One region of the Rhizobium sp. O111 genome, then DNA from elsewhere that is predicted to be linked to it. Evidence: predicted binding sites of a transcription regulator. Region 1 holds the regulator's gene; the other holds the start of a gene.
What was found. Region 1 encodes PhoB, which activates phosphate uptake and scavenging genes when phosphate is short. Its sites were predicted from a motif close to TGTCATNNANCTGTCAT; they were not measured.
Positions count from the first base shown of each region.

Region 2: a site for PhoB is predicted at 5,697-5,713, ahead of olsB (l-ornithine N(alpha)-acyltransferase). Genes of this name have one in related genera too.

Region 1 covers NZ_JBSHXL010000001.1:141,973-149,634, forward strand. The annotation lists gene pstB (phosphate ABC transporter ATP-binding protein PstB) at 1-757, shown strand, start outside; gene phoU (phosphate signaling complex protein PhoU) at 801-1,514, shown strand; gene phoB (phosphate regulon transcriptional regulator PhoB) at 1,551-2,234, shown strand; gene ACVTFQ_RS00720 (GcrA family cell cycle regulator) at 2,316-2,861, opposite strand; gene ACVTFQ_RS00725 (aspartate aminotransferase family protein) at 3,289-4,485, shown strand; gene argF (ornithine carbamoyltransferase) at 4,533-5,450, shown strand; gene ACVTFQ_RS00735 (Hsp33 family molecular chaperone) at 5,543-6,538, shown strand; gene apaG (Co2+/Mg2+ efflux protein ApaG) at 6,601-6,993, opposite strand; gene ACVTFQ_RS00745 (O-succinylhomoserine sulfhydrylase) at 7,201-7,662, opposite strand, start outside.
Region 2 covers NZ_JBSHXL010000001.1:41,400-49,061, reverse strand. The annotation lists gene ACVTFQ_RS00240 (GNAT family N-acetyltransferase) at 1-235, opposite strand, end outside; gene ACVTFQ_RS00235 (SRPBCC family protein) at 298-750, opposite strand; gene ACVTFQ_RS00230 (class I SAM-dependent methyltransferase) at 868-1,971, shown strand; gene ACVTFQ_RS00225 (TrmH family RNA methyltransferase) at 1,968-2,828, shown strand; gene lspA (signal peptidase II) at 2,825-3,328, shown strand; gene ACVTFQ_RS00215 (hybrid sensor histidine kinase/response regulator) at 3,384-5,651, shown strand; gene olsB (l-ornithine N(alpha)-acyltransferase) at 5,761-6,636, shown strand; gene ACVTFQ_RS00205 (NADP-dependent malic enzyme) at 6,867-7,662, opposite strand, start outside.

The DNA.
Region 1 (7,662 bases):
TCCGTATAAAATGATCGGCCAGGACGTCTCGGTTTACTACGGCGAGAAGCGTGCGCTTTTCGACGTGAAGCTGAACATCCGCGAAAACACCGTGACGGCTCTCATCGGTCCGTCGGGCTGCGGCAAGTCCACCTTCCTGCGCAGCCTGAACCGCATGAACGACACGATCGACAACTGCCGCGTTACCGGCAAGATCACGCTCGATGGCGATGATATCTACGATCCGGATATCGACGTCGTTGAGCTGCGCGCCCGCGTTGGCATGGTGTTCCAGAAGCCGAACCCGTTCCCGAAGTCGATCTACGAAAACGTCGCCTACGGCCCGCGCATCCACGGTCTCGCCAAGGCGAAGGCCGACATGGACGTCATCGTCGAGCAGAGCCTGCAGCGCGCCGGCCTGTGGAACGAGGTCAAGGACCGCGTGCATGAAGGCGGCACCGGCCTGTCGGGTGGTCAGCAGCAGCGTCTGTGCATCGCCCGCGCGATTGCTGTCAGCCCCGAAGTCATCCTCATGGACGAGCCCTGCTCAGCGCTTGACCCGATCGCGACCGCCAAGGTCGAGGAGCTCATCCACGAGCTGCGCGAAGCCTACACGATCGTCATCGTCACGCACTCGATGCAGCAGGCAGCACGCGTTTCGCAGCGCACCGCCATGTTCCACCTCGGCAACCTCGTCGAGGAGAACGATACCGACAAGATGTTCACCAACCCGGATGATCCGCGCACCCAGGATTACATCATGGGCCGCTTCGGCTGATCTCCGAAACCGGTAAACCTCAGGACATTCAAGGATAAGCCCCATGGCATCGACACATATCTATTCCGCCTATGACGATGATCTCAAGTTCCTGACGCGCCGCATCTCCGAAATGGGCGGCCTCGCGGAACAGATGGTCGGCGACGCTGTTCGCGCGCTCGTCAACGGCGACACTTCGCTCGCCCAGAAGGTCATCTCCGACGACGTGATCCTCGATCACGCCGAGCGCGAGATCGGCGAAAAGGCGATCATCACCATCGCCCGCCGCCAGCCGATGGCCGCCGACCTTCGCGAAATCATGGGCTCGATCCGCATCGCGGCCGATCTCGAGCGCGTCGGCGATCTCGGCAAGAACACTGCCAAGCGCGTCATCGCTGTCCAGAGCACGGGCGTTCCGCGCAAGCTCGCTCGTGGCCTCGAGCATCTTTCCGAACTGGCGCTTGTCCAGCTCAAGGAAGTTCTCGACGTCTACACCAGCCGCGTTGCCGACCGCGCCAAGTCGATCCGCGAGCGCGACGAGGAAATCGACGCGATGTACACCTCGCTGTTCCGCGAGATGCTGACCTACATGATGGAAGATCCGCGCAACATCACCAGCTGCACGCATCTTCTCTTCTGCGCCAAGAACATCGAGCGCATCGGCGACCACGCCACCAACATCGCAGAGACCATCTACTACATGGCTACCGGCGCCCAGCCGGAAGGCGAGCGTCCGAAGGACGACACCGCCAACACCGTCGGCGCGGTCACGGAATAAGCGTTCCGGACCCACGCCCCCAGGAGACCGAGACGAATGATCCCAAGAGTAGCAGTCGTTGAAGACGAAGAAGCACTGAGCGTGCTTCTTCGCTATAACCTCGAGGCCGAAGGCTTCGAAGTCGATACCATCCTTCGCGGTGACGAGGCCGAAATCCGGCTGCAGGAACGCACGCCCGACCTGTTGATCCTCGATTGGATGCTGCCCGGCGTTTCCGGCATCGAGCTGTGCCGTCGCCTGCGCATGCGCCCGGAGACCGAGCGCCTGCCGATCATCATGCTGACCGCCCGTGGCGAGGAAAGCGAACGTGTTCGCGGCCTGTCGACCGGCGCCGACGACTATGTCGTCAAGCCGTTCTCGACGCCTGAGCTCGTCGCCCGCGTCAAGGCGATGCTGCGCCGCGCCAAGCCGGAAGTGCTCTCCTCGCTGCTGAAGTGCGGCGATATCGAGCTCGATCGCGAAACCCACCGCGTTCACCGCAAGAGCCGCGAAGTCCGCCTGGGACCGACCGAATTCCGCCTTCTGGAATTCCTGATGTCGTCGCCCGGCCGTGTCTTCTCCCGCTCGCAGCTGCTCGATGGCGTCTGGGGCCATGACATCTATGTCGACGAACGCACCGTCGACGTACACGTCGGCCGCCTGCGCAAGGCGCTCAACTTCTCGAACATGCAAGATGTCATCCGCACCGTTCGCGGCGCCGGCTATTCGATGGAAGCGTAAGGCGCTTCCATTTCATCCGATCCAACGAAAAACGGGCCCGCAAGGGCCCGTTTTCTTTTGTTCCTTATCCGGCTTTCCGGGTCATGCGACCCGGTTGGCTGCCTTGCGGCGCTCGTTGACCGGCTGGTAGGCCATGCGCTGGTGATAGGTGCAGTATGGCGAGTTGTCAGGGGATTCGCAGCCGCAGAAGTGGAAGTCATCCGTCAGCGGATCGCCGACCGGCCACTTGCACGTACGCTCGGTCAGTTCCGTGAGGCCGAGGCGGCGCGAGATCGGAACGACAACGTTGGAAGCGGGACGGTAACGGACTTCCTCGATCGCATCGATATCCATCTCTTCCTTGAGAGCCACTGCGCCCTGCGGGCGGGCAACGGCGCGGCTTGGCGAGATGCGTGCGGAATTGAAGTTGCTGGCGGGGCGGGGCGTCGAAACCGCCGGGCGCTTCGGTGCTCTGGTCGCCGTCGTCGTGCCGCCGGCCTTGGCGCGGCCAGGCAGGTTCAGACGGTGGACCTTGCCGATGACGGCGTTGCGGCTTACACCGCCAAGTTGTGCCGCAATCTGGCTGGCGCTCAGGCCTTCGGCCCAAAGCTTCTTCAGTCTTTCAACGCGCTCGTCTGTCCAGTTCATGCCCTGTCTCCGCCTTATTGCGTTGGTGTAGGCAGAATCCCTCACCCATGGCACGGACGTGTCCGGACCAAGAAACGCTTGCTCGATTTTGGTGACTAGTTCCGCCGCATGCAGTCTAGTAATTGAGTTTTAACCTAGAGTGAGGGCGACTCCGTGACAAGAGTCGGTTGAATCGCGGCGAATCGATTTCTCGGTTTTCCCCAACTTGCTGGGTGGTAGAGTCATTTCTGCAACATTAGCTGTTGATAGCTCGCCGGCGCCCTGATGCTTGCTTGACGCATGCGACAAAAGCTCAGTTTTGTTGACATCGCACTGCGAAAAGACAATAGTGCCCCTCGCCGCCGAAAGGCGGCATTTTTCATTTCCGGGCACCCGCTTTTTAGCCGGAGTCCGGGCGATTATTGAGCGAATGACAGGAGATCGCGCCATGGCTGAAGCCGCGCCGCTTTATGATACCTACTCTCGTGCCCCGCTGCGGTTCGAGCGAGGAGAGGGCGTGTGGCTGATCACCGAAACTGGCGAGCGATATCTCGATTTCGGCGCGGGCGTTGCCGTGACCTCTGTCGGCCATAGCCACCCGCATGTCGTCGGAGCACTGAAGGATCAGGCCGATAAGGTCTGGCACCTTTCCAACATTTACGAGATCCCCGGTCAGGAGCGTCTCGCCAAGCGGCTGACGGATGCAACCTTCGCGGATAAGGTGTTCTTCACCAACTCCGGCGCCGAAGCGCTGGAATGCGCGATCAAGACCGCGCGTCGCTACCAGTATTCGAAGGGTCATCCCGAGCGCTTCCACATCATCACCTTTGAAGGCGCCTTCCACGGTCGCACGCTGGCGACGATCGCCGCCGGCGGCCAGGAGAAGTATCTGGAAGGCTTCGGCCCCAAGGCGCCCGGTTTCGACCAGGTTCCCTTCGGTGATATCGAGGCCGTTCGCGCCGCCATCACCGATGCCACGGCCGGTATCCTGATCGAACCGGTACAGGGCGAGGGCGGTATCCGCCCTGCGACTGTGGAGTTCATGAAGGCTTTGCGTCAGCTTTGCGATGAAAACGGCCTGCTTCTGATCCTCGACGAGGTTCAGACCGGCGTCGGCCGTACAGGCAAGCTCTTTGCTTATGAGCGGTTGGGCGTAACGCCGGACATTCTCGCCGCCGCCAAGGGCATCGGCGGTGGTTTCCCACTCGGCGCCTGCCTGGCAACTGCTGAAGCTGCCTCCGGCATGAAGGCCGGCACCCATGGCTCGACCTATGGCGGCAACCCGCTCGCCATGGCCGTCGGCAATGCCGTGCTCGACGTGATCCTCGAGGAAGGCTTCCTGCAGCACGTCAGCGACGTCGCACTCGTCTTCCGCCAGGGTCTCGCATCGCTGAAGGATCGTTTCCCCGATGTGATCGAGGATGTCAGGGGCGAAGGCCTGATGCTTGGCGTCAAGGCGGCTGTTCCGTCGGCTGAGCTCCTGCAGGCCATCCGCGCTGCCAACCTGCTGGCCATTCCGGCCGGCGACAATGTCATCCGTTTGCTCCCCCCGCTTGTCGTCACGGCCGATGAAGCCCGCGAAGGCCTCGCGCGCCTGGAGCGTGCCGCCGAGAGCGTGCGCGCCAAGGCAAAGAAGACGGCTTGAATGGATGGATGCCCGGCCGGATGGCGGGCGCAACAGGTTAAAGACAGATGGCTTCCCCAAAACACTTTCTCGATCTTTCCGCGGTAACCTCCTCCGACCTCAGGGTCATCATGGACGACGCCAAGACCCGTAAGCAGGCCTTCAAGGCCGGCCAGGGCGACAAGCCGCTGGCAGGAAAGATGCTGGCGATGATCTTCGAAAAGCCCTCGACCCGCACCCGCGTCTCCTTCGACGTCGGCATGCGCCAGCTCGGCGGCGAGACGCTGTTCCTCTCGGGCACCGAAATGCAGCTCGGCCGCGCTGAAACGATTGGCGATACCGCCAAGGTTCTGTCGCGCTATGTCGATGCGATCATGATCCGCACGACCGACCATGCGCGCATGCTGGAGCTCGCCGAACACGCGACCGTTCCCGTCATCAACGCGCTGACGGATGACACCCATCCGTGCCAGATCATGGCCGATATCATGACGTTCGAAGAGCATCGCGGCCCCATCAAGGGCAAGACGATCGCCTGGATGGGCGATGGCAACAACGTGCTGCATTCGCTGGTCGAAGGGGCTGCTCGTTTCGGTTATCGCATGAACATGGCGGTACCCCTTGGTTCCGAGCCGAAGGATCACTATCTGAACTGGGCCCGCAATGAGGGCGCCGAGATCATGCTGAGCCATGATGCAGACCGTGCGGTCGCCGGCGCCGATTGCGTGGTGACCGATACCTGGGTCTCCATGAATCAGGAACATCGGGCCCGGGGTCACAACGTCTTCCAGCCTTATCAGGTCAATTCGGCTTTGATGGCACAGGCCGACAAGGATGCATTGTTCATGCATTGCCTGCCGGCCCATCGTGGTGAGGAAGTTACAGACGAAGTGATCGACGGCCCGCAATCCGTGGTCTTCGATGAAGCGGAAAACCGTCTTCATGCGCAGAAGTCGATTCTTGCTTGGTGCCTGGGCGCGATCTGAACCATACTGGAGGCCACATCGGGCCGGACAGGCCCGTGGCCGCGCTGGCGGATGGACGGGCTCGTCCGCTGCCCTCAGACTAGGAGAAGACCATGGCAGAAGCTGCAGCCACCCTCGGCGAATTCGATTTCGCCGGTGATGATCATGTCGTTCCGTTTCAGGTGGAAGGCCTGGATGTGCGCGGTCGCGCCGTCCAGCTCGGCCCGATGCTGGATGCGATCCTCGATCGCCACAACTATCCCGCACCCGTCGCCCGCCTGCTGGCCGAAGTCATCGCGCTGACGGTGCTGCTTGGCACGTCGCTGAAGTTCGAAGGCAAGTTCACCGTGCAGACCAAGAGCGACGGCCCGGTCGATCTGCTTGTCGCCGACTTCTCGACGCCTGAGAACGTGCGCGCCTATGCCCGCTTCGACCAGACGCTTCTGGACGAGGCGGTCGCCGCCGGTCGCGCCGAGCCCGAGCAGCTGCTCGGCAAGGGCATGCTGGCGTTCACCATCGACCATGGCAAGTTCAGTCAGCCTTACCAGGGCATCGTCGCGCTCGACGGCGCCACGCTGGAGGATATCGCCGGCACCTACTTCCGTCAGTCGGAGCAGATCCCGACGCGCGTGCGCCTTGCCGCCGCCGAACTGCTCGACCGCGACGAAGCGGGCAAGCCGCGTCATCGCTGGCGGGCAGGGGGCCTCGTTGCCCAGTTCCTGCCGGAAGCGCCCGAGCGCATGCGCCAGGCCGACCTGCACGGCGGCGATGGCGACGAAGGTACCGTCCAGCATGCGGAAGACGATGCCTGGGCCGAGGCGCGTTCGCTGGTGGAGACCATCGACGCCGATGAGCTGACCGATCCGCAGGTCGGCGTCGAGCGCCTGCTGTTCCGGCTCTTCCACGAGCGCGGCGTGCGCGTGTATGAGCCGCGCGAAGTGTTCGACCGCTGCTCCTGCTCGCGCGAGAAGATCAAGGGCGTGCTCAAGGGCTTCTCCGCCGAGGAGATCGAAGCTAGCCAGGAAGAGGGCAAGATCGCGGTCACCTGCGAATTCTGCTCGACGACCTATCGTTTCGAGGCCGAAGAGCTCGCGCAGGCGGCTGAATAAGCTGAAGCATGTCGCGCAAGACCGTGCAGCGGTTTTGCGGCACCGACATGCGACAAAAAAGGTTAGTTCAGCACTCTGAGCAGGCCGGGTGAATCAAGCGAGAAGGCGGGGATTTCCACCTGGAAGACCTCGCCTTTATCGGTTTCCATCTGGTAGTGGCCGAACATCAGGCCCGATGGCGTATCGAGCGGGCAGCCCGACGAATACTCGTAGGTATCGCCGGGGCTGAGCGTCGGCTGCTCGCCGACGACGCCGGCGCCGCTCACTTCGTCGACGACGCCGTTCTGGTCGGTAATGTTCCAGTAGCGGTTGACGAGGCGTACAGTGAGGTCGGAATTGTTGCTGATGACGATGCGGTAGCCCCACACATAGCGGTCGTCGTCCGGGTCGGATTGCTCCTCCAGGTAAAAGGGCTCGACCACCACTTCAATATCTCGTGTCAGGGCGCGGTACATGCCTACACCATAATAAGAATACCTTACTGGTATCTTATAAGAGGTGCGGCAGGTCAATAAACCAGGCTGGAATCCGCAATCAATTGGCTGTAAGCGCGAAAAATTCGCGCGTTAAGACTAATGCCACTCCCGCTCAGCGCGAGTAAATTGCAAAAATACGCGTTTAAATGCCGGCCGGATCACATCGACCCGGCCGGCTATTCTTGATCAGGCCTTGATCTTGGAGAGTGCCTGCGCGAAATCCTCGATCAGGTCGTCGGTATCCTCGATACCGGCCGACAGGCGCACGGTGCCCGGAGAGATGCCGAGTTCCGCGCGCGCCTCATCCGTCAGGTTCTTGTGCGTGGTCGTCGCCGGATGCGTGATCAGGCTCTTCGCGTCGCCGAGATTGTTGGAGATCTTCACGATCTCAAGCGCGTTCTGCAGGGCAAACGCCGCTTCCTTGCCGCCCTTGAGTTCGATCGCCACCAGCGTCGAGCCGCCCTTCATCTGCTTTGCGACGATATCGGCCTGCGGATGGTCCTTGCGGCCGGGATAGATCACCTTGGCCACCTGCTTCTGCTCGGCCAGGAAGTCGGCGATCTTGCTGGCGTTCTCGGTCTGCTGCTTGACGCGCAGCGGCAGCGTCTCGAGACCCTTCAGCAGCGTCCACGCCGTGAACGGCGACAT
Region 2 (7,662 bases), 100 kb from region 1:
TGATGTAGAGCATGTGGATGAAATCATCGGGCGACCACAGCGTCATGAAGCCCGCGATCTCGCCATCCGGCATCTCGGCGAGCCACAGAAGTTCGCCCTGCGTGTGCGCGTGAAAATCCTCGTGGCGGAAAACCTGCGGGTCGACCCAGGTGAAGGTGTCGCGACGCACCGCGAGATAGATATCCGCGAGTTCTTCCAGGTCGGCCTTTTCTGGCGATCGGATGGTCCACTGCATGGTTATGGATGTAGCCGAGACGGGATGGGCTGCCAATTACCTCGTTGGGCGGCAGCGGCCTTTTATTCGCCTGCCTTGGCGCTGACCGCCGCATTGAAATCGGAGAAGAACCGTTGCGCGAGCTTCTGCGACGAGGAATCGATCAGCTTGGCGCCGAGCTGGGCGATCTTGCCGCCGACATCGGCGCCGGCGCGATAATGCAGGATGGTTTCGCCGCCGTCGTCCTCGAGCGTCACATCGGCCGACCCCCTGGCGAAGCCGGCGATGCTGCCCTTGCCTTCGGCAGACAGCGTGTAGCTCAGGGGTGCATCGATGTTGGAGACGCGGATTTCGCCGGTGAAGGTCAGCGGCACCATGCCGATCTTGACCCTGATCGTGGCTACGAGCTCGTTCGGACCCGTAAACTCCAGCGATTGGCAGCCGGGTATGCATCCCTTGAGGATATCGGGATCGTTGAGGCCGGCCCACACGGCATCGCGCGGCGCGGTGATCCGCTCTTGTCCGACGAAGTGCATCACAATCCTCCCATTTTCACCTTGTCGAACATATCGCGGCGGGAAAGCGCTTTGCCAAGGTGAAAATGGGATGCTATTTGCACGGGCTCTATCAAAATCAGCACGCGGAACACCACGTTGAGACAAAAAGAACGCCGGCCGGGCCAGAAATCCGGCACCGGCCCCGCCAGTGGACGACGCGGCGACGAGCGCGGCAACAGCCGCCCGCCGAAGCCCGCGAACAGACCCGCAGCGCCGCAACAGGCCGCGCGCGAGCCCGCCTCCGTGCCCGCGGCAATGGAGCGCCCATTGATGGAGCGCACCGGGGAACGCCCGCCCGAACGCGTGCCGATCATTCTCGAATCCCTCGGCGCCGGCGATTTTCACCTGATCGATAGCGGCAATGGGGAAAAGCTCGAGCAATACGGCCCCTACCGGATCATTCGTCCGGAAGGACAGGCGCTGTGGAAGCCATCGCTTCCGAAACACGTCTGGGACAAGGTCGATGCCGCCTTTACCGGCGATACCGATGAAGAAGGCACCGGCCGCTGGCGTTTTCCCAAGGAAGCGCTGGGCGAGACCTGGCCGCTCAACCTTCTCGGCGTCGATTTCCTCGGGCGTTTCACCTCGTTTCGCCATGTCGGCGTGTTTCCCGAGCAGATCGTTCACTGGACGTGGATGAAACAGCAGGTCGAAGCCGCCGGCCGGCCGCTGAAGGTGCTGAACCTCTTCGGCTACACCGGCGTTGCCTCGCTTGTCGCGGCTGCCGCGGGCGCCGAGGTCACGCATGTTGACGCTTCCAAAAAGGCGATCGGCTGGGCGCGAGAGAACCAGGCGATGAGCGGGCTCGAAAAGGCACCGATCCGCTGGATCTGCGAAGACGCGATGAAGTTCATCCTGCGCGAGGAACGCCGCGGCAACACCTACGACATCATTCTGACCGATCCGCCGAAGTTCGGCCGCGGCCCGAATGGCGAGGTATGGCATCTGTTCGAGCACCTGCCCGTCATGCTCGACATCTGCCGCGAGATCCTGTCGCCGAAGGCTGTCGGCCTCGTGCTGACGGCCTATTCGATCCGCGCCAGCTTCTATTCCATCCATGAGCTGATGCGCGAGACGATGCGCGGAGCCGGCGGCGTGGTCGAATCCGGAGAGCTGGTGATCCGCGAAGCCGGGCTTGATGGCAACACGCCGGGCCGCGCGCTCTCCACATCCCTCTTTTCCCGCTGGGTGCCGAAATGAGCCACGAACACCGCGACAACGGTCCGCGCAGGGTCGGCCAGGTGAAGGAAGTCACCTCGCTTGCCAATCCCATCATCAAGGACATCAAGGCGCTCAGCGACAAGAAGACCCGCGAGCAGAGCGGCACCTTCATGGCCGAGGGCCTGAAGCTCGTCATCGACGCGATCGAGCTTGGCTGGACCATCCGCACGCTGGTTTACGCCAAGGCCGCCAAGGGCAAGCCGCTGGTCGAGCAGATGGCGGCAAAGACCGTCGCCTCCGGCGGGCTGGTGCTCGAGGTCAGCGAAAAGGTTCTCTCCTCGATCACCCGCCGCGACAATCCGCAGATGGTGGTCGGCGTGTTCGAAAACCGCTGGAAGCCGCTCCGCGACATTCGCCCGGCCAAGGGCGAGACGTGGATCGCGCTCGACCGGGTTCGCGATCCCGGCAATCTCGGCACGATCATCCGCACCGCTGACGCGGCCGGCGCTTCCGGCGTCATCCTGGTCGGCGAGACCACCGACCCGTTTTCGCTTGAGACCGTACGCGCCACGATGGGTTCGGTCTTCGCCATGCCTGTGTCGCGCGCGACGCCGGAGGAATTCATCGCCTGGAAGAAGCAGGCGGGCGTGTCGCTGGTCGCCACGCATCTGGCTGGTTCGGTCGATTACCGCACGATCGACTACAAGACGAAGCCCGTTGTCATCCTGATGGGCAACGAGCAATCCGGCCTGCCGGAGCAGCTTGCGCGCGAAGCCGATGCGCTTGCCCGCATTCCGCAGCAGGGCCTGGCGGATTCGCTCAATCTGGCGGTCGCCAGCGCCGTCATGATGTTTGAGGCACGCCGCCACCTTCTCTCACTCACCGAGGCCAAATGACCGATCAGACGCTAGACCGCCCGACGCTGTTTTCGCGCCCGCTGCCGATCCTGATCTTCGTCGTTCTTGCCGTGGTGCTCGACCAGATCATCAAGATCGTGGTCGATCACACGCTGCCGCTTCAAGAGGCGGTCCACGTCATCCCGATGCTGGCGCTCTACCGCACCTACAATCTCGGCGTCGCCTTCTCGATGCTCTCAGGCATGGACGGGTGGTTCATCGTCGGCATGCGGCTGATCATCGTCGCCTTCGTGCTCTGGCTCTGGCACCGCACGGGCAAGCAGCGCACCTTTGCCCATCTCGGCTACGCACTGATCATCTCAGGCGCGCTGGGCAATCTCCTCGACCGTTTCCTTTATGGACACGTCATCGATTACATCCTGTTCTATACCGAGACATGGTCGTTCGCGGTTTTCAACTTGGCCGATAGTTTCATCACCATCGGCGCGGGATGCGTGATTTTGGACGAGCTATTGCAACCCAAGACCGCCGATAAGTAAAATCTTAGCAGTTTACTGAAGGCATTTGGAACAGCCGGCGTGCTAATTTGAACCTATGGTCGGACTGGGTCAGTTACACGAGAAGCTTGCCGCTGCCTTCGGCGCGCCTGCCGCTCATCCTCAAGATGAGCAGGCCGCGATCCCGGCTGACATGTCGCCTGCTACCCCTGAGCACAGCCCTATCGTCGCCCCCTCGGCGCGCAAGCTGATCTCCTATTGGCTCGGCGGCACAGGCATTCTTTCCGCTATCCTCTTGCTCGCGCTCGGCTATATGGGCGGCCTGCTCTGGGTCGCGATCGGCATCGGCGGGCTGGTGCTTGCCGCGATCGTCTGCTTCGCCGTTGTCTCCACACGTCGCCATCATATCAAGGCCCGCGCCGGCGACGACACCGTGCGCGGCGGAAGCGATGCGGCGCTGTTCGCCAGCATCCACGATGCGCTCGGCGACATCACCGTGACCCGGACGATGGATCGACGGATAGTCGCTGCAAACGACATGTTCCGCCGGCTGACCGGGCGGCTGAACCCGATCGGGCAGACCTGCGAGGAGATCGGCATCGCCTTTCGCCCCGGCACGGAGCCGCATCGCTACGATGTCGAGATGTCGACGCCGGAGGGGCAGCGCATCTTCTTCTGGCGCGATGTCGTCACCCGCAACCCCTCGGACGGAAAGCTTTTGCTGCACAGCATCGCCCGCGACGTGACGGCCGATCGCATCGCTGCCCAGGAGCGTGAAGAGGCGCGGCAGAAGGCGGAGTTCAACAGCGCCTCGAAATCACGACTGCTTGCGACCGTCAGCCACGAGCTGCGCACGCCGCTCTCGGGCATTCTCGGCATGACGCATCTTCTGACCGAGACTCGGATGACGCAGGAGCAGGACAATTACCTGACCGGCATCCGCCAGTCGGGCCACGCGCTGACCCAGCTGGTCGAGGATCTCCTCGATTTCTCGACCATTGAGGTCGGGCGCTTCCAGCTGCGCCCGCGTTCGGAATCGGTGCGCAAGCTGCTCGAAAGCGTCGTCGAGATGCTCGCACACCGCGCCCACGAGAAGGGCATCGAGATCGGCTCTACCGTGTCGTCGGATGTTCCCGAGCTGATGAATTTCGACGCGGCGCGTCTGCGCCAGGTCTTGTTCAACGTCATCGGCAATGCGGTGAAATTCACCCAGGTCGGCGGCGTGTTCATTCGCGTGTCGCTGCAGGATGGCGAGCTTGCGATCACGGTCACCGACACCGGCCCCGGCATGACGGAAGAAGAGCAGGCGCGTGTCTTCGGCGAATACGAACAGGCGGGCACCATGGTGGAGAAGAGCAACGGCACCGGCCTTGGCCTTGCCATCTCGGCGCGGATCATGCGCGAGTTCGGCGGCGCGCTGACGGTCGCCAGCGAAAAGGGCACCGGCACGGAATTCTGCATCCGCTTCCGTACCGAAGGGGACGAGGAGCCCGCGGCCCGCCGCGACACGCTGCTTTCGGGCAATCTCGTCGTGCTCTTGGCGCCGGCCGGTGCCGCGCGCATGGCGATTTCGGAGACCATCCGCACGCTCGGCGGCCAGTGCCACTTTGTCGAGGATGGCGAGACAGCGCGTTGGATCCTGCTCGACATGGCGGCCAACGGACGGCGTCCGACCGACATCATCGTCGACCACCGCATGTCGGCCGAATTCGCGGCACACCTCGCCGACCGGACGGATATCGCAGCCCTTGGCCTGCGCAAGATCTTCCTGGTCAACCCGGAAGAGCGCAACGCCCATTCGCTCGATCTCTTCGACGCCTGGCTGATCCGGCCGCTGCGCGAACAGTCGCTGATCGACGTCTTGCGCGGGCGCATGCGCGGCATGGAAAAGCGCGACGCGCTCAACGACAACCAGCCCGGCTTCAGCCCCGGCATCCCGGAGGCCGGCATTCAGGGCGGGCTGAAGATCGTGCTCGCCGAAGACGATCCGATCAACGCCATGCTGATCCGCGCCATGCTCGAAAAAGCCGGCCACAGCGTGCAGCATGTCGAACATTTCGAAGCGCTGCTCGACGCGGCGCTGGCGGAAGGAAGCGTGCGGCCGGATATCGTGATCAGCGATCTTTCCATGCCCGGCGGCGACGGGATCGAAATGATTGGCCGGCTACGTGGCCATGAGCGCCGGCTTGAGGTTCCCTCGGTGCCGATCATCGTTCTGACCGCCGACAAACGCGATGAATCGCGTCGTCAAGTCTTGCTGAACGGGGCAAACCGCGTCATGCTGAAACCCATAGACCCCATACGGCTGCTGACGGAAGTTCAGGCTGTCGCCGCGCTTTCGGCACGTCGCGCAGAAGCACTGTAGCTCCACCGCCACCCATGTGTTTCTTGCGTATCTGGGGGTTTAAAATGTCACTTTGCTGTCGCATATAAGTGTTTTATGGCGTCCTAAAGCCGGCAATGAAAGATTCGTCATGTCCGTAGATATCTGCAACCGTGACACCCTCGTCGAGGCTCTTCCCCCTGCGCGGAAAGCCGAACAGATCGAGAGCGACGTGTTCGGCCGGATCGGCAATCTCGAGACACGCCTTGCCCGTACGCCTGGCGAAATCGATGCCGCACAGTCCGTGCGCTACCGTGTTTTCGTCGACGAGATGAAGGCCGAACTGCCTGCGGAAGCGATGCGCCGCAAGCGCGATTTCGACGCCTACGACGACTTCTGCGACCACCTTCTGGTGCTCGATCGCTCGATCGAGGGCGACAGCGAGGACCAGATCGTCGGCACCTACCGCCTGCTGCGGCAGGATGTGGCGATGGCCAATGGCGGCTTTTACTCGGCTTCCGAATTCGACATCGACACGCTGATCGCGCGCCATCCGGATAAGCGCTTCATGGAGCTCGGCCGCTCCTGCGTGCTACCGGACTACCGCACCAAGCGCATCGTCGAGCTCTTGTGGCAGGGCAACTGGGCCTATGCGCTGAAGCACGGCATGAGCGCGATGTTCGGCTGCGCCTCCTTCCCCGGCATTCACCCGGAACAGCATGCGCTGGCGCTTTCCTTCCTGCGCCACAACGTCGCAGCCAAGGACGAGTGGGCCGTCGACGCGCTACCGCATCTCGCCCGCGACATGGACCTGATGCCGGTCGAGGCCGTCAATCCGAAGCGCGCCCTGATGGCGCTGCCGCCGCTGATCAAGGGCTACCTGCGCCTCGGCGCCATGGTCGGCTCCACCGCCGTGGTCGACAAGGCATTCAACACGACGGATGTGCTGATCGTTCTGCCGATCGCGAGCATTTCGGATCGGTATGTGAATTATTACGGTGCCGATGCCGGGCGGTTTGCCAGCTGATTGGCATAACTACCTATAGTTAGCGTTCTACCGTGTAGCCCCCTCATCCGCCTGCCGGCACCTTCTCCCCGTCGGGGAGAAGAGACTCGGGGCTGGCCGCTCGCGCCGACCTCCCCTTCTCCCCCACGGGGAGAAGGTGGCCCGAAGGGTTCAGGTGCAGCTTGCTGCACCGGGGATGAGGGGGCCACACGGCACACCCTCACCCGTAGCCACCTCACCCCATTACCAACTCACGACCCCGTATAAGCCGCAATCGCGGCCATGTTGACGATGTCGCTGTCCTTCGCCCCCATCGAGGTGATCTGCACCGCCTTGTCGACGCCGACGAGGATGGGGCCGATGACGGTGGAGCCGCCGAGTTCCTGCAGCATCTTGGTGGAGATCGACGCCGAGTGGAACGCCGGCATGACCAGGACGTTGGCGGGGCCGGACAGGCGGCAGAAGGGGTATTGCTCCATCGCCTTGCGGTTCAGCGCCACATCAGCCGCCATCTCGCCGTCATACTCGAAATCCACATGGCGGCGGTCGAGGATGGCGACGGCTTCGCGGACGCGCTCGGAGCGTTCGCCGGAGGGGTGGCCGAAGGTCGAGTAGGCGAGCATGGCAACGCGGGGATTGTAGCCCATGCGGCGCGCGAAGCCGGCGGCCTCCACCGCGATATCGGCCAGCTCCTCGGCGGACGGCATATCGTGGACCGCCGTGTCGGCCACGAAGACGGTGCGGCCGCGGCAGAGCGCGATCGACACGCCGATCACCCGGTGGCCGGGCTTCTCGTCGATGCAGCGACGAACATCCTCGAGCGCCGTCGAGTAGTTGCGGGTGATGCCCGTCACCATGCCGTCGGCATCGCCGAGCGCCACCATGCAGGCCGCGAAGTGGTTGCGGTCGTTGTGGATCAGGCGCTGGGCATCGCGGTGGAGGTAGCCTTTGCGCTGCAGGCGCGCATAGAGATAGTCGATATAGGCTTCCACTCGGTTGGAGATGCGGGCGTTGACGATCTCCAGGCCGGGGCGGTTGAGATCGATG